3 regions of the Brevundimonas sp. BAL450 genome follow, and region 1 is predicted to be linked to each of the others. Evidence: predicted binding sites of a transcription regulator. Region 1 holds the regulator's gene; each other region holds the start of a gene.
What was found. The regulator LexA, encoded in region 1, represses DNA repair genes until DNA is damaged. The targets are predictions, from matches to a motif close to ATGTTCNCNANNTGTTCT.
Positions count from the first base shown of each region.

Region 2: a site for LexA is predicted at 2,529-2,546, ahead of IWC96_RS15935 (ImuA family protein). Genes of this name have one in related genera too.
Region 3: a site for LexA is predicted at 5,175-5,192, ahead of recA (recombinase RecA). Genes of this name have one in related genera too.

Region 1 covers NZ_JADWOW010000055.1:59,722-66,598, reverse strand. The annotation lists gene dnaE (DNA polymerase III subunit alpha) at 1-2,188, shown strand, start outside; gene lexA (transcriptional repressor LexA) at 2,338-3,033, opposite strand; gene trpC (indole-3-glycerol phosphate synthase TrpC) at 3,123-3,917, opposite strand; gene trpD (anthranilate phosphoribosyltransferase) at 3,914-4,942, opposite strand; gene IWC96_RS10670 (aminodeoxychorismate/anthranilate synthase component II) at 4,946-5,536, opposite strand; gene IWC96_RS10665 (peptidoglycan-binding protein) at 5,652-5,846, shown strand; gene IWC96_RS10660 (hypothetical protein) at 5,892-6,500, shown strand; gene trpE (anthranilate synthase component I) at 6,501-6,877, opposite strand, start outside.
Region 2 covers NZ_JADWOW010000043.1:74,833-81,709, forward strand. The annotation lists gene IWC96_RS15930 (hypothetical protein) at 1-312, opposite strand, end outside; gene IWC96_RS05290 (DNA polymerase Y family protein) at 309-1,856, opposite strand; gene IWC96_RS15935 (ImuA family protein) at 1,753-2,526, opposite strand; gene IWC96_RS05295 (trimeric intracellular cation channel family protein) at 2,982-3,629, shown strand; gene IWC96_RS05300 (GreA/GreB family elongation factor) at 4,002-4,421, shown strand; gene IWC96_RS05305 (hypothetical protein) at 4,396-4,989, shown strand; gene IWC96_RS16200 (universal stress protein) at 5,263-6,147, shown strand; gene maiA (maleylacetoacetate isomerase) at 6,549-6,877, opposite strand, start outside.
Region 3 covers NZ_JADWOW010000056.1:112,842-119,718, reverse strand. The annotation lists gene fliI (flagellar protein export ATPase FliI) at 1-997, shown strand, start outside; gene IWC96_RS12160 (flagellar FliJ family protein) at 994-1,404, shown strand; gene IWC96_RS12155 (endo-1,4-beta-xylanase) at 1,472-2,539, shown strand; gene IWC96_RS12150 (ATP-binding protein) at 2,611-5,130, shown strand; gene recA (recombinase RecA) at 5,293-6,366, shown strand; gene IWC96_RS12140 (ABC-F family ATP-binding cassette domain-containing protein) at 6,748-6,877, opposite strand, start outside.

The sequences.
Region 1 (6,877 bases):
GCACTACGGCGCCGACCGGGTGGCCCAGATCATCACCTTCGGCACCCTGCAGGCGCGGGCCGTGCTGCGCGACGTGGGCCGGGTGCTGCAGATGCCGCTGGGGCAGGTGGACCGTCTGGCCAAGATGGTGCCCGCCAACCCCGCCAATCCGGTAACCCTGGCCCAGGCCATCGAGATCGAGCCGCGCCTGAAGGAGGCCCGGGCCGCCGAGGCGTCGGTGCGCCACCTGCTGGACACGGCGCTGGAGCTGGAAGGGCTGTACCGCAACGCCTCGACCCACGCGGCGGGGGTGGTGATCGCCGACCGGCCGCTGACCCAGTTGGTGCCGCTGTATCAGGATCCGCGGTCCGACATTCCCGCCACCCAGTTCAACATGAAATGGGTGGAACCGGCGGGTCTCGTGAAGTTCGACTTCCTCGGCCTGAAGACCCTGACGGTGCTGGACCGCGCGCGGGGCTATCTGGAGCGGCGGGGCGCGGCGCAGGACTGGAGCCGCCTGCCGCTGGATGATGCGCGCACCTATGAGCTGATGGCCTCGGGCCAGACGGTGGGGGTGTTCCAGCTGGAATCCCAAGGCATGCGCGACACCCTGCGCAAGATGCGCTGCGGCTCCATCGAGGAGATCACGGCCCTGATCTCCCTGTATCGACCCGGCCCAATGGAGATGATCGACACCTATATCGACCGCAAATTCGGGCGGGCCGAGGTGGACTATCTGCACCCCAGCCTGACCGAGGTGCTGACCGAGACCTACGGCGTCATCATCTACCAGGAGCAGGTGATGAAGATCGCCCAGATCCTGGCCGGCTACAGCCTGGGCGAGGCCGATCTGCTGCGCCGCGCCATGGGCAAGAAGAAAAAGGAGGAGATGGACTTCCAGCGGGCGCGCTTCGCCAAGGGCGCGTCGGAAAAGGGAGTCCCGGAGGAGCAGTCGGGCGGCATCTTCGATCTGGTGGCCAAGTTCGCCGGTTACGGCTTCAACAAGTCGCACGCCGCCGCCTACGCGATGATCTCGTTCCAGACCGGCTGGCTGAAGGCCAACCATCCGGTGGAGTTCTTCGCCGCCTCCATGAGCCTGGATATCTCGAATACCGACAAGCTGGCGGTGTTCTATCAGGACGCCCGGCGCTTCGAGGTGCCGATCCGGTCGCCGGACATCAACGCCTCCTCGGCCGATTTCGACGTGGCCTTTGACGATGAGGGCAAGGGGGCGGTGCTCTATGCGCTGGGCGCCATCCGTAACGTGGGGCTGGAGGCCATGCGCCACGTGCAGGCCGTGCGGGAGGAGGGCGGGCCGTTCGCCGACATCTTCGACTTCCTCGAGCGGGTCGATCCGCGCAGCGTCAACAAGCGCGCGCTGGAGAACCTGGCCCGGTCCGGCGCCTTTGACAGCATCCATCCGAACCGGCGTCAGCTGTTCGAGCAGGCCGACAAGCTGATGGCCTATTGCCAGAGCGTGGCCGCCGAGCGCGCCTCGTCGCAGGTCAGCCTGTTCGGCGGGGATCAGGCCGGCGCCGCGCGGCCGCGACTTGCGGCGGTGGAGCCTTGGGTTGGGCCGGAGAAGCTGGACGAGGAACTGTCGGCCGTCGGCTTCTACCTGTCCGGTCACCCGCTGGAGGACATGGCCGAGGTGCTGAAGCGCCGCAAGCGCGTGACTTTCGTGGCCGAGGCCCTGGGTCTGGCCGAGGCGGGGCACGAGGCGTTCAACATGGCGGGCGTGGTGCGCCGTCGTCAGGAGCGGGCCAGCGCCCGGACGGGGGAGAAATTCGCCTTCGTCACCTTCTCGGACCCCACCGGCGAGTTCGAATGCCTGTTCCCGCCCGAGCAGCTGCGCGCCTGCCGCGAGGTGCTGGAGCCCGGCGCCGCGGTGCTGGTGCGGGTGCGGGCCAAGGCGGCGGACGGAGAGGTGCGCTTCTTCGGCGATTCCGCCAGCCCCATCGATACAGCCATGGAGCAGGCGGTCGTGGGCCTGCGCATCCATGTGTCGCCGCGCGCCGCCGAGCTGGAGGCCCTGCGCTCGCGGCTGGACCGCGCGGTCAGCGACCGGGGCGGGGAGGTGGTGCTGGTCGCCTCGCTGGAAGGACGCACCGAGGTGGATATGAAGCTGCCCGGCCGCTACCGGCTGGACGCGTCCCTGCGCGGGGCGCTGAAGTCTGCGCCGGGCGTGGTGATGCTGGAGGATGCCTGATTTCTCCGCTCATCCCGGCGAAAGCCGGGATCAAGTCCTGTCCAGCTTGACGCCGGCGTTTCAGGACTGGCGAGCGGTTGATGATCCTGATCCGCTGCAACACCCAAAGCACTGGGTCCCGGCTTTCGCCGGGATGAGCGGAATATTGTTCAGTGATACCGCCGCATGAGGCCGACCAGCTTGCCCTGGACCTCGACCTGGTCGGGGCCGAAGATGCGGGTTTCGTAGGCGCGGTTGGCGGGCTCCAGGGCTATGGATGCCCCCTTCTTTCTCAGGCGCTTGAGGGTGGCTTCCTCGCCTTCCACCAGAGCCACGACGATCTCGCCGGAACTGGCCGTGTCGACGCGCTTGATGACCACCATGTCGCCGTCGAGGATGCCGGCCTCGATCATGGAGTCGCCCTCGATCTCCAGCACATAGTGCTCTCCCGCGCCCAGCATGCTCTCGGGCACCATCAAACGGTCGCGCTCGTGCTGGATGGCGGCGATGGGCGTGCCGGCGGCGATCTTGCCCAGCAGGGGCAGTTCGCGGGTGTCGTTGGCGGGCTGGATGGCGGCGGGACGGCCCGCGCCCTCGATCACCTGGGGCGTGAAGGCGGCGCGGCCGCGTGACGGGGCCGAGGCGGTGGCCTGTTCCGGCATCTTGAGCACTTCCAGCGCCCGCGCCCGATGAGCCAGACGGCGAATGAAGCCGCGCTCCTCCAGCGCCGTGATCAGGCGGTGGATGCCCGACTTGGAGGCCAGATCCAGCGCCTCCTTCATCTCGTCGAACGAGGGCGAGACGCCCGTCTCCTTGATGCGTTCATGAATGAACATCAGGAGTTCGTGCTGCTTGCGCGTGAGCATCGGCCATCTTCCCCGCGGGCCGCTCCGGAATCACTCCGGGAACAAGCCGTGAACTGATGCCGATGTTCTGTAAGTGTTCTTCGTTAATGTCAACTTACCGACAGCAACGCTTTCGTCGCCGCCGTGACGTCGTCCTGGCGCATCAGGCTCTCGCCCACGAGGATCGCGCGGGCCCGGGCGTGAGCCACGCGGGCCACATCGGCGGGCGTGAAGATGCCGCTCTCCGCCACCAGCAGGGCGTTTGACGGGCGCAGCAAAGCCAGACGCTCGGTCGTTTCCATATCCACCTCGAAGGTCCGCAACGAGCGATTGTTGATGCCCACCAGATCAGCCTTCAGCCCGCAGGCGCGGGCCATTTCCTCTTCGTCATGTGTCTCGACCAGGGCGTCCATGCCGAATCGCGCCGCCTCGGCCATCAGCTCGGCGGCCAGGGTGTCGTCGATCATGGCGAGGATGACGAGGATGCAGTCGGCGCCCAACGCCCGGCTCTCGGCCACCTGCCACGGGTCGACGAGAAAATCCTTGCGCAAACAGGGCAGGGCGGTGGCCTCGCGGGCGGCGCCCAGATAGGCGTCGTCGCCCTGGAAGCTGGGGCCGTCGGTCAGCACCGACAGGCAGGCCGCGCCGCCGGCTTCGTACGCTTTCGCCAGCGCGGGCGGGTCGAAGTCCGGACGGATCAGGCCCTTGGACGGGCTGGTTTTCTTGATCTCCGCGATCAGGGCCGGGCGGTCGGGCGCAGCCTTGTCCTCAAGCGCCTGACGAAAGCCGCGCGGCGGCGAGGCGGCGGCGGCCAGCGCCTCGATGTCGGTCTGGGAGCGAGCGGCCTTGCGCGCCGCCACGTCCTCGCGCTTGTAGGCGGCGATGCGGCTCAGAACGTCGGTCACGCGGCGGCCTCTTCCTCATTGGTGATGCGCACAAGCGCGTCCAGGGCGGCGCGGGCGCGTCCGTCGTCGATGGCGGCGGCGGCCAGGGCCGCGCCCTGGGCCAGATCATCGGCCTTGTCGCTGACCACCAAGGCGGCTGCGGCGTTCAGCAGCACGATGTCGCGATAGGGACCGGCGGCGCCGTCCAGCAGGGCGGTCAGGGCGCGGGCGTTGTGGGGGCCGTCGCCGCCCATCAGATCGTCCATCGCGGCCTCGGGCAGGCCTGCGTCGGCGGCGGTGACGGTGAAGCGGCGCACGGCCCGGTCCCGCCATTCCGCGATCTCGGTGGCCCCCGTGGTGGTCAGCTCGTCCAGACCCTGGCCATGCACGGTCCAGGCGCGCACAGCGCCCAGACGGCCCAGGACCTCGGCCAGCGGCTCGAGCAGGCGCGGATCATAGACGCCCATGACCTGACGCTTCGCCGTCGCAGGGTTCGAAAGCGGGCCCAAGAGGTTGAAAACCGTACGGAAGCCGATGTCGGCGCGCACCGGCGCCACATGCTTCATGGCGCTGTGGTGGGCAGGGGCGAACAGGAAGGCGATGCCGGCCTCGTCAAGCGCGCGGCGCTGCCGGGCGGGGGAGGCGGCCAGATTCACGCCCAGCGCGGCCAGCACGTCGGAGGAGCCGGATTTCGAGCTGACGGCCCGGTTGCCGTGCTTTGCGACCTTCAGCCCCGCGCCCGCCAGCACCAGCGCCGAAGCGGTGGAGATATTGAAGGTGTGCAGGCCCGATCCGCCGGTGCCGCAAGTGTCGATCACCTCATAGGGCAGGTCCAGCTTCAGGGCCGCGGCGCGCATTTCCGTGGCGAAGGCGGCGATTTCCTCCACCGTTTCGCCGCGCAGACGCAGGGCGGTGACGGCGGCGGCCATCTGGGCGGGGGTGGGCTCGCCGCGCAGGCAGGCGGCGAAGAAGGCCCGCGCCTCATCGGCGGTCAGGGCGCGGCCGTCGGCCAGCTTTGACAGGATGGGCTTGAAGGCGTCCGACATGGCTCAGGCGGCGGCCAGACGGCGCACGCCGGCGATGTCGAGGAAGTTGGCCAGCAGGTCGTGGCCGCGCTCGGTGGCGATGGATTCGGGGTGGAACTGGACCCCGTGGATCGGGCGGGTGCGGTGCGCCAGGCCCATGATCTCGCCGTCGGCGGTCCAGGCGGTGACCTCCAGCACGTCGGGCAGGCTTTCACGCTCCACCGCCAGGCTGTGATAGCGGGTGGCGGTGAACGGATCGGGCAGGCCTCGGAACACGCTCTTGCCCTCATGCCGGATGGGCGAGGTCTTGCCGTGCATCAGGGTCTTGGCCCGGATCACCTTGCCGCCGAAGGCCTGACCCATGGCCTGGTGGCCGAGGCAGACGCCGAAGATGGGCAGGCTGTCGGGGGCCTTGGCCAGCACATCGAGGCAGATGCCGGCCTGATCCGGCGCGCAGGGGCCGGGGGACAGCAGCACCGCATCGGGGTTCAGCGCCAGCGCCTCGTCGGCGCTCAAGTCGTCATTGCGGATGACATGCGTCGGCGCGCCCAGTTCCGCCAGATAGTGGACCAGGTTGTAGGTGAAGCTGTCGTAGTTATCGACGACCAGGATCATGATGCGGCTGTTCTAGGCCGGGTGCATCGCCTCGCCAAGGAGAATGCTCCTGTCCCGGAAAGGGAAAGCTAACGGGTGCGTCCTAATCTCTGCGGGCAACAAGCGGAGAGGGGCCATGACCGAGGCCGACGCCATCCAACGTGCTCGTGAACTTCTGGGGCCGCCGCCGGCCCGTGATCCGGCCATGGGCGCGCTGGGCGCGGCCCTGCTGGCGGCCGTGTCCGCCCTGGTGATGGCCGGTGCGGTGATCATGGGGCCGGGGTTCGAGGTGGATCCGTCTTCGCCGGGCGTGATGCGCGGTTTCGACTGAGTCTGGCCCGGCGTCTGCTGGCCCGGCGCTTGCTTGAAACACGGCATGCGCACCATTCTGACACTCTCCGCCGTCGTCGTCCTGGCCGCCGCCTGCGCGCCGAGGCCGCACCCTTATCCGGTCGCCGAGGCGCCGTATCTGCTTCACGTGCCTGCGCCGGGGACGGATTACCGCTATCGCAGCGGGCCCCAGGGCTTCGGCCGCACCGGGCCGGTGTACGCACCCGGACCGGCGGATGGTCCCTATGGTCCTCGCTATGGCGGACACGGCGAAGGCTATCAGGGCCCTGCACCCCATGGCCCGCGGCCCGGCTATGGCGGCTACGGCTATGAGTCTGAGGCCTATGGCTATGGCCCGCGCGTCCGTGGGTATTCAGACGGCTATGCCTGGGGCGATCGGCGCCATTCGGTCCGCGGCGGATCCAGCTATGAAAGCCGCGAGATGATGACCGAGGAGACCTACATCACCGGCGGAGTCATCGTGGAGCGCGAAGGGCCGCGGGCGCCGCACCGGCCTGCGCCTTACCCGGACACGTCGGGATACCAGTCTTACCCCGGGCCTTACGCCCAATCTCCGCGGTATGAGTCGCCGCGTGTCGAAACGCCGCCGACCCCGCGGCCCTATCCCGATGCGGGCCCCGAGCCCTTCTACTGATCAGCCGAAGCGCCAGGCTTCCTCGGCGGCGGCCTTGAGGGCGCGGGACTTGTGCAGGGTCTCTTCGTATTCGGCCTTGGGGTCGCTGTCGGCGACCACGCCGGCGCCCGCCTGAACATGCATCATGCCGTCCTTGAACAGGGCGGTGCGCAGGACGATGCAGGCGTCGATCTCGCCGCCTGACGAGATGTAGCCCGCCGCACCGGCGTAGCCGACGCCGCGTTTGACCGGCTCCAGCTCGTCGATGATCTCCATGGCCCGCACCTTGGGCGCCCCCGACAGGGTGCCGGCGGGCAGGGCGGCCAGCAGGATGTCCACCGGATGCAGGTCCGGCCGGGCCTTGCCCGTGACGTTGGAGACCAGATGCATGACGTGAC
Region 2 (6,877 bases), on a different contig from region 1:
AAAGCCCTGCACCCGTTCCCGGATGGCCTCCGCCAGATCGGGCCCGCCGGTCGTATCGTCCACGAAGATCACCTCGCCGGGCGAGCCGCCGGTGCGGACCTTTTCGGGCGCGCCGCCGTGTTCCTTGAGCTGTTTCAGCGCGCTCCACGCCCGCACCACTCCCGCGACGGTGTTGCGGTCCGCCAGCCCCAGCCCGGTGTGGCCGCGTAGCACGGCCGTCAGCACCAGATCCTTCGGGTGCGAGGCGCCGCGCAGGAACGAGAAATTGCTGGCCGCGACCAGTTCGGCGTAGGCGGGGATGGGGGCGTTCATGCGAACAGCCCGTGCACGTACCAGCGCGGCGGCGGATCATCGCCATAGCCGCCCGCGCGGAACAGCCAGAAGCGGCGGCCCTCCTCGTCCTCCACCCGATAATAGTCGCGCACCCGGTGGCGGGGCGCGCGCCACCACTCGGCCTCGATGCGCTCGGGGCCTTCGGCGCGGATGACCCGGTGGGTGGCGCGCCGCCACTGGAACCGGGCGGGCGGGCTGTCGGGCGCCAGGGCCACGGCCTCAACCGGCTGGGGCGGATCGAACAGGTGCAGCGGCCGCAGCGGGGGCGACTCCGGATCGGGGGCGGGCCAGACCTCGCCACACGGCGCGGCCTGGGCGAGCGTGAGGCGGCTGGACCGCTCCGGCAGGTGCGAGGCCACGGGCGTGACACGCAGCACCGCCTCGGGGCCCAGCCGCGCGCTCAACTGGTCGATCAGGGCGTCCAGGGCCTCGCCGCCGTGGGGGCGTCGGTCGAAGGCGATCTGCCGGGCCGCGACGGCGCGCAGATGCTCGGCGCCCAGACGCAGGTGATCGAAGCCGAAGCCGGGATCCACCGGCCGGGCCAGCGCCGCCAGCCTTTCGCGGAACAGACGCATGACCACCCCCGCCTCGCGCACGGGACGTGCGGTCTGCAGGGCGATGCGGCGGACGTGGCCGTCCAAGCGGTAAAGGCTCAGAACAAAGCGCCGTGCGCCCTGACCCCGGGTCTCGAGCTGCTGTTCGGCGCCCTTCAGCAGGTCGGCGATGACGGCGTGCACCGCGTCCAGATCGGTGATGGGTTCGGCGAGCACCCGGTCAACGGTGACCGGCGCCGCCGGACGGTGGGGGGTAATGCGCACATCCACCCGGCCCATCACCCGGTCCAGCCGGTCCGGGAAATCGGCGCCGAAGCGGGCGGCCAGCGGCGCCCGGGGCCGGGCGTCCAGATCGCCGAGGGTCTTCAGCCCCGCGCGGCGGATGGCCTGATGATCGCGCGGGGCCAGCTCCATGGCGGCCACGGGCAGGCAGCGGGCGAGGGCCGCGTCCTGACCCTCCGGCGCGACGCCGCCGGGACCGAACCGGGCCAAGGCGCGGGCGGTCTGGGGCGTGCGGGCGAGGGCCAGCCGGACCTGCAGCCCGAGGCGTTCAGCCCGGGCCCTGACCACGCCGACCATCCGCGCCTCGCCGCCGAACAGATGGGCGCAGCCGGTCACGTCCAGCATCAGGCCGTTGGGCGCGTCCAGCGCCGCCATGGGGGTGAAACGGTCGAAATCCTCCAGCACCGCGCGCAGCAGTCGGGCGTCGGCCTCGCCGTCGTGGGGAACCGCCGCGATCCCGGGTACCCGCGCCTGGGCGTCGGCCAGGGTCATGCCGGGCGACAGTCCCAGCGACAGGGCGGCCGGGTTCGCCGCCGTCAGACGCAGGGCGCCCCGGTCCTTGTCCACCAGAACCACGAGATGCTCAGGCGGCGCGGGATCGGCCTGTTCCCGCCGCAGCCGGTCGGTCGGCAGGACGGGAAACCAGACCGCCAGATGCCGACGGCGTGACGAAACTGCGCGTCTCACGATCCCACTCCATGGTCCATTCGCCGGGCGGCGCGCCGGACCGGCTGCGCAACAGCCGCGCGCGAAAAGCGGGTCTTCCCGGCGCATTGGCGGCTAGGGGCGCTGACGGGGCCGAGGCGATGGACCAGCGGGTCTCCGCCGCGCTGGGCGCCGGCTCGGCGTTGGCCCGCACCAGCAGGCCCAGGGTCGAGCCGCTGCGCGCCGCCATCATCAGTCGCCGGCTGGCGGTCAGGCCGTGGACCCTGGCCTCGCCCCAGCCGCTCATGATCACCGCGCCCGCCGCCCCGCTGCGTAGCGCCTCCTCGCCCGCCGCCAGCAGGGACGCGGCGTCGGACACCCGCACCAGGATCAGAGCGCCCGGATCCAGGCCCCAGGCCGACAGCCCGGGGCCAAAGGGCTCCCCCATCTCGGATCGCCCCATTGTCTGAAGGATCCACACCATCGCGCCCGCCGAAGCCCGGGACGCCAGACCCAGGGCGAACCCCTGCGCCGCCACCGCCTGACGCGGCGCCTCGGGCAGAACCTCGTGCACCGCATCGGCCCTCACCGCCCCCAGCCGCTCATCCAGCGCCTCTACCCCCAGCCGAAAGGACCGCACGGACGCGCACTGCCTGGGCTCCAGAGCTGAAAGCTGGCGGCGCAGATGGTGAAGGGCGAGGGGCGGAGGCATAAATGTTCCTGGTATGTTCCTCTATATGCCTCCTCTTCAGCCATCAGAGTCAAGCGGAGGAATTCAAGGGAAGCAGCGGCCGCCAGGGATTGGGCTTGGGCTTTGAGAGCGAGTGGGGCTCGTTTGCATACGAACGCCCAATGATCGCTCCTGACGATAAACGCCGCTCAAGGCTGGCGGCCATGAACTCTAGGCCTAATGATCTAATAGGTTGGTGCGAACACGGGGATCGGAACCAGAGGCCCGCACAAAGTCTGCTTCGGGCTCATTGCGGCGGTTGGCACGTCCGCTTTTCGGGCACTGAGCAAGCATCGGATGTCATTTGGCGGCGAGCCACAGAGCGTTCCGCCCATCAGCTGAAGAGCAGTCAAGGCTCCAGTGCGCTATGATATCGGTCAGTCAGACGATCTATAAGGCCGATGGCGCTAGCCGATTAATGCCAAGGATTGACCATCGTGATCCAGACCGACGGAACAGACGAGCTTCTGCGCACACTCGTGCTGGTCTTGGATCTCTGCGGGACATTCGCCTTTGCCCTCAGCGGGGCCATGGCGGGCGTGCGGCGGCGGCTCGATCTGTTTGGCGTGCTCGTGCTGTCCTTCGCGGCCGCCACGTTCGGGGGCATAGCCCGGGACTTGCTGATCGGTGCGACGCCGCCCGCGGCCTTGCAGGACTGGCGGTATCTGGCGGTGTCCCTGACGGCCGGAGCCATCGTCTTCTTCTGGTCGTCCCTGATTGAGAAAGTGCGCAATCCCGTCCGCATGCTGGACGCGATGGGCTTGGCGCTGTTCGCGGTCGCCGGCACGGAGAAGGCCCTCGCCTTTGGCTTGAGCCCGGCGATGGCTGCCCTGCTGGGGATGCTGACGGGCATTGGGGGAGGTGTCGCGCGCGACGTCCTGCTGGCGGAAATTCCGGCGGTCCTTCGGTCGGACCTGTATGCGGTTGCCGCGCTGCTCGGGGCGGGGATCGTGGCCGGGGGCAGTCTGCTGAATTTGCCCATACTGGTCACGGCGCTAGCCGGCGGCCTAGCCTGTTTCAGCCTGCGGGTGGCGGCGATCCGACGAGGGTGGAGACTGCCTGTCGCAGCACCCGGGCGGAGCTAGACCGTTTTGATACTGCCGGGCTTTAGACAAGTGTGCTGTAGAATTCGGCGGCCCGCCCTTAAGTTGACAATTGACGCTCTGGGAGCGCACTATCGCTTCGTTATGTGGAAATACGCCATCCCTTCGCGGAATACGCTTCACGCCGGACGCTTCGTCGGAGGCGTCTAGCCCCAAACTCGTCTTGAGCGAAAGCTCAGAGTTTGGGGACTGCCTTCCTGCACGCATTAGATTGAAATCAGCGGCGCGATAACTTCGGCCATTCCCGACGCGTGTTCGGAAGTCCAGAATTTTTTACAACAACCTGAACGCTGCGCGCCTCGGAGGCGCACGCCCCGATGGGTTGCGTTAAAATTCACAGAACCGGACAATACGATGACGAAAACCAAATCCAGAACGATCAAGAAGCCGCGACTTCTCATCACAACGAGCGATCTCGAACTTCTTGAGTCGATGGTCGGTCATAGACCGACCTCCGCCGCCGCGAAATTGCTGGGGGAGGAACTCGACCGGGCCGTGGTCGTGGGCGAATTTTTCAACGGTCGGCCCTTCTGCCGGATCGGGAGCCGGGTCACCTACGAGGATCAGGGGTCCGGCCAGACCCGCGAAATCCAGCTCGTCCTGCCTGCCGATTCGGACATCGACAAGCGCTGCGTTTCCGTCCTCAGTCTGGTCGGCGCCGCCTTGCTGGGCCTGACGACGGACGCCGAGTTCGACTGGACAGATGACAGGGGCCGGCCGCACCGGCTTAAGGTCCTGGATGTGGTGAATGACCATGCCCCGCACGTCGGATAGCGACGCCCGGCTGCTCGCGGCCGCATCGTCGGAAGCGCTCTGCGCAGCGCGCTGGGAGCGCATTGATCTTGAAACCAGGCGGCCCGGTGTGGCGCATCGCGAGCTGCTGCTCGCGAGAGCGGCCGAACTGGCCCTATCCCCCGTCGGGCGTGACCAGCTGATCTCGCTCGCGCTCGAGCGCGGCGCGTCGCCGGGCGACCCCGATGCGTCCCTGATCGACCTGTCTGACCGGCCTGCCGAACGCGCCCGGATCGCCCGGAGCGTCTTTGGACGAGGGCCTCGCCGGTCGTCCGAGACCGTGGCGCTGGTAGGACAGATCGAGGAGGGGCACGCGCGACGTCTGGGCCGGGAAGCGCGGTTCGACCTCCTGCCGGAGCGCCTTCTGCAGGATGCGATCCTGCAGGAGCTGCTTTGGGATCATCCCGACATACCCGCGAGCGACGATACTCGGCTGACCATGCTCTGCTCCGTCCCCCGACTTCGGGACCGATCCGAAGACCTGTCGTCCGGATGGTCGTGGGGCGCGCTGCCTCGCTGGTTCAACTCATTTCTGAAGCGAGCGGCCTGATGAGAGAGAGACACAACATCGTAGGGACCGAAGTCGGGCGGCCGCGACCACCCTTCTACATGCGACCCGGGCCTAGGCTCCAGGCCCGGCGATCCGGGGGTGGAAGAGTCTGGGTTCTCACCCTGTTGATGCTGGTCGCCGCCGGCGCAGGGCTCGTGCTGTTCGTCTGACGTCCGACGCGTGGCGAACCCGACACGCCGTTGATCCCCGTGGGTGAAGCCCTACCTTGAATCAAAGCAAGAAAAATCCACAGAACAGGCAGGAGTTCTAAAAGTGAACGAATGGCACGAGAACCCTCCCGGGAAAATCCTTCTTGCAACTGACCTGAGCGGACGAAGTGATCGTGCGCTGGACCGGGCGGTTCAACTCGCCAACACCTGGAAGGCAGAACTGCACGTCGTGCATGTTCTGGAAGAGAGTTCAGCCCTTTCTGACAGTCGGGGCCTTCCATCGTGGCGCTGGCCTCCGGACATGGCGGCTGTCGTCGAGCGCCAGATCCGAGAGGACATCTACGGACCCTGCCCCAACCTGCGCTTCCACGTCGAGGAAGGCCCGGTCCTGGCGTCGATCCTTAAGATCGTCGCGCGCGAAATGCCTGATCTGGTCGTCGTCGGCGGGCGGCGGCCCGAGCCATTCGGAGATCTGGGAAAAACGATCGATGAACTGTTCAGGCGGTGTCCCGCCTCCGTCCTGGTCGTAAAACGGCGTCCGCACGGTCCCTATCAGAGAGTGGTTATCGGCGAGGATTTTACCCCCGAGGCCCGGCACGGACTGGAAGTCGCCGTGCGCCTCTTCCCGGACGCCGAATTCGCTCTCATGCACGCTCACGAGATCGCCTATGGCAGGCTGTTCCTGAACTCGCCTCTCAGCGACGCTTTCGGGGAAATGGAGAGGGAGGCGATCCGTGAGTCCCTTTCCGAAGCGGTCATTCCGGACGACATCCGGGGCCGCATCGACACGCTGATCGAGCATGGTGCTCCCGAAGTCATGCTCAGCAGCTACGTTCGTGAGAAGGCGGCCGACCTGACGGTAATAGGCGCTTACGAGCGCGGCCGGCTCTTTCATACGGTCGTGAAGGGTAAGGGCCCCAGGATAGTCCAGGCTGTTCCCGCGGACGTGCTGGTTATCAGGCCGGAGCGAGAACGGGACGCCGGCTAGCCGTCAGGATTCCGCCCTTCAAGGCCGCCCTTCGACCGTCGGCGGCCACTCGGTTGTTCGTTGAAGCTGGCCCGTCCGGTCAACAGCGGAGTCCAAATGGCCATGATCGTAACGGTAGCGGCCCTGCGCAACGTTGGTGCGCTCAACAAAAGGTCAGCTTTCAGGCCCCGGCCCGACGTCTGCTTCTGGCGCCAAGCCGACCTGAAAAGGCGTCGCTCGGAATCTGGTGAAAGCGTAGGAACCTGAACGACCGCCCCGGCCTTACCAAACGTCTCTTCCCTCATCGCCGATCCGGCGGCTGATCGAGGAGAGACCATGAGTGCCATCACTTTCCCTTCCGGCGGACGCGTAAAAATTAGGCGCGGTGAGAGCAAGAGAGAGGGCGAGTTCGTCCTTACGGCTCACTCAGCGTCGGGTTGGGCGTCCGGGCGTGCGGTCTGGAAAGCGGGCAATGCGGCGCAGGCGTTCTCGATTTCCTGGAGGCGCGGCCAGCGCAGTTGGACGCCGAAGCGGCGGGCGTTGCCCAATTGTGGAATTAGGCACAGATCTGCCAGCCCCGGTTGATCCCCGAAACAGAACGCGCCTTGCGAGCCCTGGTCCAGAAGGGCGGCGAAGGCGGTCAGCCCTTCGTCGATGGTCAAGCGGGCCCATTCCTGAACGGCGTCATCGGTCAGGCCGTTCTCACGCAGGCGCGCCAGCACCTTGAGGTTCTGCACCGGATGGATGTCGC
Region 3 (6,877 bases), on a different contig from region 1:
CCCCTATCCTCTGCGCGCCGCGCCCCCGCCTGCCCATTCGCGCGGCCGGGTGGGCGAGCGGCTGGACCTGGGCGTGCGCTCCATGGACGTGTTCACCACCACCTGCCGCGGCCAGCGTCTGGGCATCTTCGCCGGCTCGGGCGTGGGCAAGTCGGTGCTGCTGTCCATGCTGGCGCGGCAGGCCACCTGCGACGTGGTGGTGGTGGGTCTGATCGGCGAACGGGGTCGGGAGGTCCGCGAGTTCATCGAGGAGACCCTGGGCGAGGAGGGGCTGAAGCGCGCCGTGGTGGTGGTCGCCACCAGCGACGAGCCGGCCCTCAAGCGCCGTCAGGCCGCCTATATGACCATGGCCATGGCCGAATATTTCCGGGACCAGGATCTGGAGGTCCTGTGCCTGATGGACTCCGTCACCCGCTTCGCCATGGCCCAGCGCGAGATCGGCCTGGCCGCTGGCGAGCCGCCGACCACCAAGGGCTACACCCCCACGGTCTTCTCCGAACTGCCCAAGCTTCTGGAACGCGCCGGGCCGGGACCGATCCGGCCGGACGGCACCCAGGCTGCGCCCATCACCGCCATGTTCACCGTGCTGGTGGACGGCGGCGACCATGACGAGCCCATCGCGGACGCCGTGCGCGGCATTCTGGACGGCCACATCGTCATGGACCGCAAGATCGCCGAGCGCGGACGCTTCCCCGCCATCGACGTGCTGAAGTCGGTCAGCCGGACCCTGCCGGACTGCCAGACCCTGCCCGAGCGCGACCTGAACCGCAGGGCCCGCCAGTGCCTGAGCGCCTATTCGGACATGGAGGAGCTGATCCGCATCGGCGCCTACCGCGCCGGGGCCGACCCCATCGTCGACCGCGCCATCGCCCTGAACCCCGCGCTTGAAGCGTTTCTGGGCCAGGACAAGGACGAGGTGACGCGCATGGCCGACTCATTCGATCGTCTTCAAACCATCCTGAACCAGGGCATGATCCCTCCGGAGGATAGCCAATGACCAGCTGGGCTCACTCGTTGATCCGCATCTCCAACTATGAGGTGGAGACGCTGCAGAAGCGCCTCGCCGAGATCACCGCGCGGCGGGCGTCCACCGAGATGCGGCTGGCGGTGCTGGACGCCGAGGCCGAGGTAGAGCGCGAACGCAGCCGCCACGACACCCAGGCCGGCATGATGCTGAGCGCCTATCTGGCCGGCTGGAAGGCCCGCAAGGCCGCTGCTGAAACCGATCTGGCCGAACTGGACGCCGAGGAAGCCGGCGCCCGCGACGCCCTGACCTCCGCCTTCGAGGAGCTGAAGAAGTTCGAACAGGTGGCCGAGACCACCCGCCTCAACCGCCTGATCGCCGCCGCCAGGCGCGAAACGGCGGCCTTCGACGAGCTGGGACTGCGGAAACGGGCGAGCTGATCCTTCTCCCCCCATGCGCTTCGCTTTGGGGAGGAGAAGCTGGCGCCCTCCTTGCACCGCCCGTCCCATGACCCAGCCCCTGTTCAGCCGTCGCGCGCTTCTGGCCTCCACCCTGGCGCTGGCCGCCTGTGACGGACGGCCTGCGGCGTCCCAAGTGGTCGAGGGACCGATCCGGCCGCTGCGGGACGTGGCGTCCTTCCCCGTCGGGGTGGCCGCCATGACCGACCATTTCCGCGATCCCCAGTGGGTCGAGCTGGCGTCCACTCACTTCTCCCAGCTCACGCCCGAGTGGGAGATGAAGATGGAGTACATCCTGGGGCCGGGCGGACGCCTCCGCTTCGCCGCGCCGGACGCCATCGCCGACTTCGCTGCCCAGCACGGCATGAGCCTCTTCGGCCACGCCCTGATCTGGTACTCGCAGGGCCGGGCCTATTTCGAGGGTCTGGACGAGACCCGCTTCGCCGCCGAGCACGACCGCTACATCCGCGAGGTCATGGGCCGCTACCGGGGCCGGGTGACCGGCTGGGACGTGGTCAACGAAGCCGTGGCCGAAGACGGCAACGGCCTGCGCGACTGTCACTGGTCCGCGCGCTTCGGACAGGACGGCTACATCCGCCGGGCCTTCGAGGTGGCGGCCGAGGCGGACCCGGACGCGGTGCTGTTCATCAACGACTACAATCTGGAGCATAATCCCCGGAAGGGCGCGACCTTCCTGCGCATGGTGGAGCGGCTGCTGGGGCAGGGGGCGCCCATCGGCGGGCTGGGGACCCAGTCGCACATCGACTATGACATCGAGCCCGGGCGCACGGCGGCCTTCATCAACGAGATGGCCCAGTTCGGCCTGCCCATCCATGTCTCGGAACTGGACATGTCCATGGGCCGCTCACGCACCGACCTGACCCGCACCCCGCGCCGTCGCGAACTGCAGACCGAGCGGGTGCGCGAGATCGCTGACGCCTTCATGGCCCTGCCCGAGCGTCAGCGCTTCGCCTTTACGGTGTGGGGTCTGCGCGACCGGGACAGCGTGCTGCGGCGCGGCGACTGGGACGACGGCCGCGACGAGCCCCTGATGTTCGACTGGCTGGGCCGCCCCAAGCCCATGTTCAAGGCGCTGGAAGAGGCGTTCGGCGCGTAAAAGCCAAGTCCGCTAAGGCTTGATCAAGGATTGACGTTCACCATGACGGCCGTCCCTCGACGGTTAGTAGCATGCATGTCGTACGCGCCGCGTTTCTCGCGGCCCTCATCCTGATCGTCACGGGCGCATCCCCGGCCAGGGCCGAGACGCCGCATCGCACGGCCATGGAGCTGGCCGAGGCTGTCGAGGCCCGGGCGGGGGCGACCAGTTTCGCCGATCTCTACGCCTTCGGCCGCGAGGCCCTGACGCGCGATGACCGCGAAGGGCTGAACCGGCTCTATCATGTCGCGTGGATCAGCCTGAACCAGGGCGAGTTCGAGCAGGCGCGGCTGTGGAACGGGCGGCTGGCCGAGGCGGCGGCGCGGCAGGGCGACGACCGCTACATCGCCATCGCCGCTCTGAACGATCTGACCATCCTCTATGATCAGGGCGACACCACCGCGGCCGCCGAGATGGCGCGCATCGCGGACACCACGGACGACTGGTTCGTCCGGGCCCACGCGGTGCGCATCCACGCCCTGGCCCTGATGGATCAGGACCGGATCGGCGAGGGGCTGGAGCGTCTGGCCGAGATGGACAGCCGCATTCCCGATGATCGTCCCTATTCCCGCACGGCCCACGCCGGCCTGTGGGAGATGACCGGCATCGGACTGATGAAGCTGAACGACGTGGCCGGGGCCACCGCCGCCTTCGGCCGGTACGAGATCGACTACAACAAGCCCGAGTACCCCCGTCCCGATTTCGACAGCCTCTACAACCTGGCGCGCCTGTCGACCCAGATCGGCGACACGGAGACGGCCCACGCCCTCTTTCTGGCCCATCGCCGCCTGGCGCAGCGCACCGGGCTGGAGAGCCTGATCGTCTATGACGCCAATCTCTGCGCCATGACGGCCGAGGCGCGGCGGGCCTGGCGCGATGTGCTGGCGTGCCTCGAACCCTATGGCGAAAACCTGGGCGCGGCCGATTTCCTGGCGCCCCAGATGCTGCCGCGTCGGGCCATCGCCCGGGCGCGGCTGGGCATGGCCGAGGCGGCGGCGCGGGACATGGCGCGCATCGAGGCCTTGCAGGCGGCCGGCGAGTTCCGCGAGGAGGGCGTCTCCCGCGTGCCCCTGGCCCGGGCCGAGCTGCTGTTCGCCCAGGGCCGCAACGCCGAAGCCTACCGCGTGCTGCGCGACCATTTCGTGGACAATGAGGTGGCCACCGCGCGCCGCTTCAGCGCCGGCATCAATCAGGTCACCGGCGACATGCAGGCCCAGCTGGAGGAGCGCCGCCGCCAGCTCGAGATGACCCAGACCAACGCCGGGCTCCAGCAGGACGTGATCCAGTCCCAGCGCTGGATCGTCGGCATCGCCATCGTGTTCCTGCTGTGCGCGACGGGCGTCCTCATCTGGCAGCTGCGCCAGAGCCGGCATTTGCGCGAGTCCCGCCTCAGGGCCCACCAGGCCAACGACGCCAAGTCCGCCTTCCTGGCCAATATGAGCCACGAGATCAGGACGCCGCTGAACGGGGTCGTGGCCATGGCCGACGCCCTGGCGCGGGCGGACCTGACCCCGCGCGAGCACGAAATGGCCGAGGTCATCCGCTCCTCCGGCAAGACCCTGGAGCGCCTGCTGTCCGACATCCTGGACAGCGCCAAGATCGAGTCCGGCCAGATCACCGTGGAGCGGGCGCCGTTCCATCTGGGCGAGGCGGTGCACGACATCACCACCCTGTGGGGGCTGCGCGCCGAGGAGAAGGACGTGCTGCTGACCGCCCACATCGATCCAGCCGTGGACCGGGTGGTGAACGGCGACGCGGTGCGGGTGCGCCAGATCCTGGCCAATCTGGTCTCCAACGCCCTGAAGTTCACCAGCCAGGGCCAGATCACCCTGACGGTGGAGCCCGGCGAAGGCGACTGTGTGCGGTTCTCGGTCAGGGACACCGGCATCGGCTTCGACGCGGAACAGAAGGCGCGCATCTTCGGCCGCTTCCAGCAGGCTGACGGCTCCATCACCCGTCGCTTCGGCGGCACCGGCCTGGGCCTGGCCATCTCCCGCGATCTGGCCCGGCTGATGGGCGGGACACTGGACTGCGACAGCACGCCGGGCGCAGGCTCCACCTTCTGGTTCGCGATTCCCCTGCCGGCCGCCGAGGCTGAAACGGTCCCGGCCGCCGCCCCGGTGGACCGCGCCGACCTGACGGCCATGCCGCTGAGGGTGCTGCTGGCCGACGACCATCCCGCCAACCGCAAGGTGATCGAGGTGATGCTGTCCCAGACGGCCATGGACCTGACGGCGGTGGCGGACGGCGCCGAGGCGGTGCGGGCCTATGGCGAGGCCGACTGGGACCTGGTGCTGATGGACATGCAGATGCCGGTCATGGACGGCCTGACCGCCACCCGCGAAATCCGCACCCTGGAGATCGAGCGCGCCCGCCCGCGCACGCCGATCCTGATGCTGACCGCCAACGCCCTGGACGAGCATGTCCAGGCCGGGCGCGAGGCGGGCGCCGACGGCCACCTGGCCAAGCCCATCACCTTCGCGGGCCTGTTCGAGGCCATGGGTGAAGCCCTGGCCGGATACGACGAGGCGAGACAAACCCAGGCGGTTTGAACGGCCTGCTCCATCTCTGTCAAAATCGGACGTACCTGCAAAAAAGAACATATTGCGAACGAGAACAAACCATGCACATATGGCGTCAGTCGCAGGGGCGGGTCGGTAGCGGGCCTCTTCCGGAACGACAGACGGGGAATCGTGGCAAAAGGACCGAAAGTAATGGCGCAGGCGGCATTGAAACTCGTGGGCAAGGAAGACGGCGACAAGGCCAAGGCGCTGGAAGCGGCGCTGGCTCAGATTGACCGGGCGTTCGGCAAGGGCTCGGTGATGAAGCTCGGCAAGGGCGGGGTTGTGGCGGAGATCGCCAGCGTCTCGACCGGCTCGCTGGGCCTGGACATGGCCCTGGGCATCGGCGGCCTGCCCTATGGACGGGTGATCGAGATCTTCGGCCCGGAATCCTCGGGCAAGACGACCCTGGCCCTGCACACCGTGGCCGAGATCCAGAAGGCGGGCGGCACCGCGGCCTTCGTGGACGCCGAGCACGCCCTGGACCCCAGCTACGCCCAGAAGCTGGGCGTCAACCTGGACGACCTGCTGGTCAGCCAGCCGGACAACGGCGAGCAGGCGCTGGAGATCACCGACACCCTGGTGCGTTCGGGCGCCGTGGACATCGTGGTGGTGGACTCCGTCGCCGCCCTGACGCCGCGCGCCGAGATCGAGGGCGAGATGGGCGACAGCCTGCCGGGCCTTCAGGCGCGCCTCATGAGCCAGGCGCTGCGCAAGCTGACCGCCTCCATCTCGCGCACCAACTGCATCGTCATCTTCATCAACCAGATCCGGCACAAGATCGGGGTGATGTACGGCTCGCCCGAAACCACCACCGGCGGCAACGCCCTGAAGTTCTACGCCTCGGTGCGTCTGGATATCCGCCGCACCGGCGCCATCAAGAACCGCGACGAGGTGGTGGGCAACACCACCCGCGTGAAGGTGGTCAAGAACAAGGTGGCCCCGCCGTTCCGCGAGGTGATCTTCGACATCATGTACGGCGAGGGCATCTCCAAGATCGGCGAGATCATCGATCTGGGCGTCAAGGCCGAGGTGATCGAGAAGTCCGGCTCATGGTTCAGCTATGACAGCCAGCGCATCGGTCAGGGCCGCGAGAACGTGCGCGAGTTCCTGAAGCAGAACCCCGACATCGCCGCCTCCATCGAAAAGGCCGTCCGCGCCCATTCGGGCCAGATCGCCGAGGAGATGCTGGGCGCCCCTGAGCCCGAGGAAGGCCAGGACGACTGATCCCTTCTCTCGATGGGAGAAGGGGACCCCGCGCACCGGACCGCGCAGCGATCCGGTTCTGGCGCGGGGGATGAGGTCCGGTTGATCACCACGATCAGCCAGCCTCGTCCCGCGCCGGGGCCTCAAGAGACACTCCGTCCGGCTGGTCCTCGCGACCCGCCGCCGACCCCGCGGGGATCGGGCCGGACGGACGTGCTGGCCGTCGGGGGAAACCCCGGCGGCCTTTTTCGTGGGCCATCTCCTGCCCCGGAGCGCAGCGAACGGGGGAGGGGGACCGCAAGCGGTGGAGGGGGGCAAATTCAAGCGCCGGCGTCCGGGTCGCCCCCTCCACCATCCTTCGGATGGTCCCCCTCCCCCGCAGGCGGGGGAGGAAGGCCTGGTTCACCCCGCGAGCGCGGCCTTCTTCTCCTCCAGCTCCAGCCATTCGGTCTCGGCGGCGTCGATCTGGTCGCGCAGGGCCTGCAGTTCGTCGGTCAGGCGCTGGAAGGCGGCGGGGTCGCGGGCGTAGAGG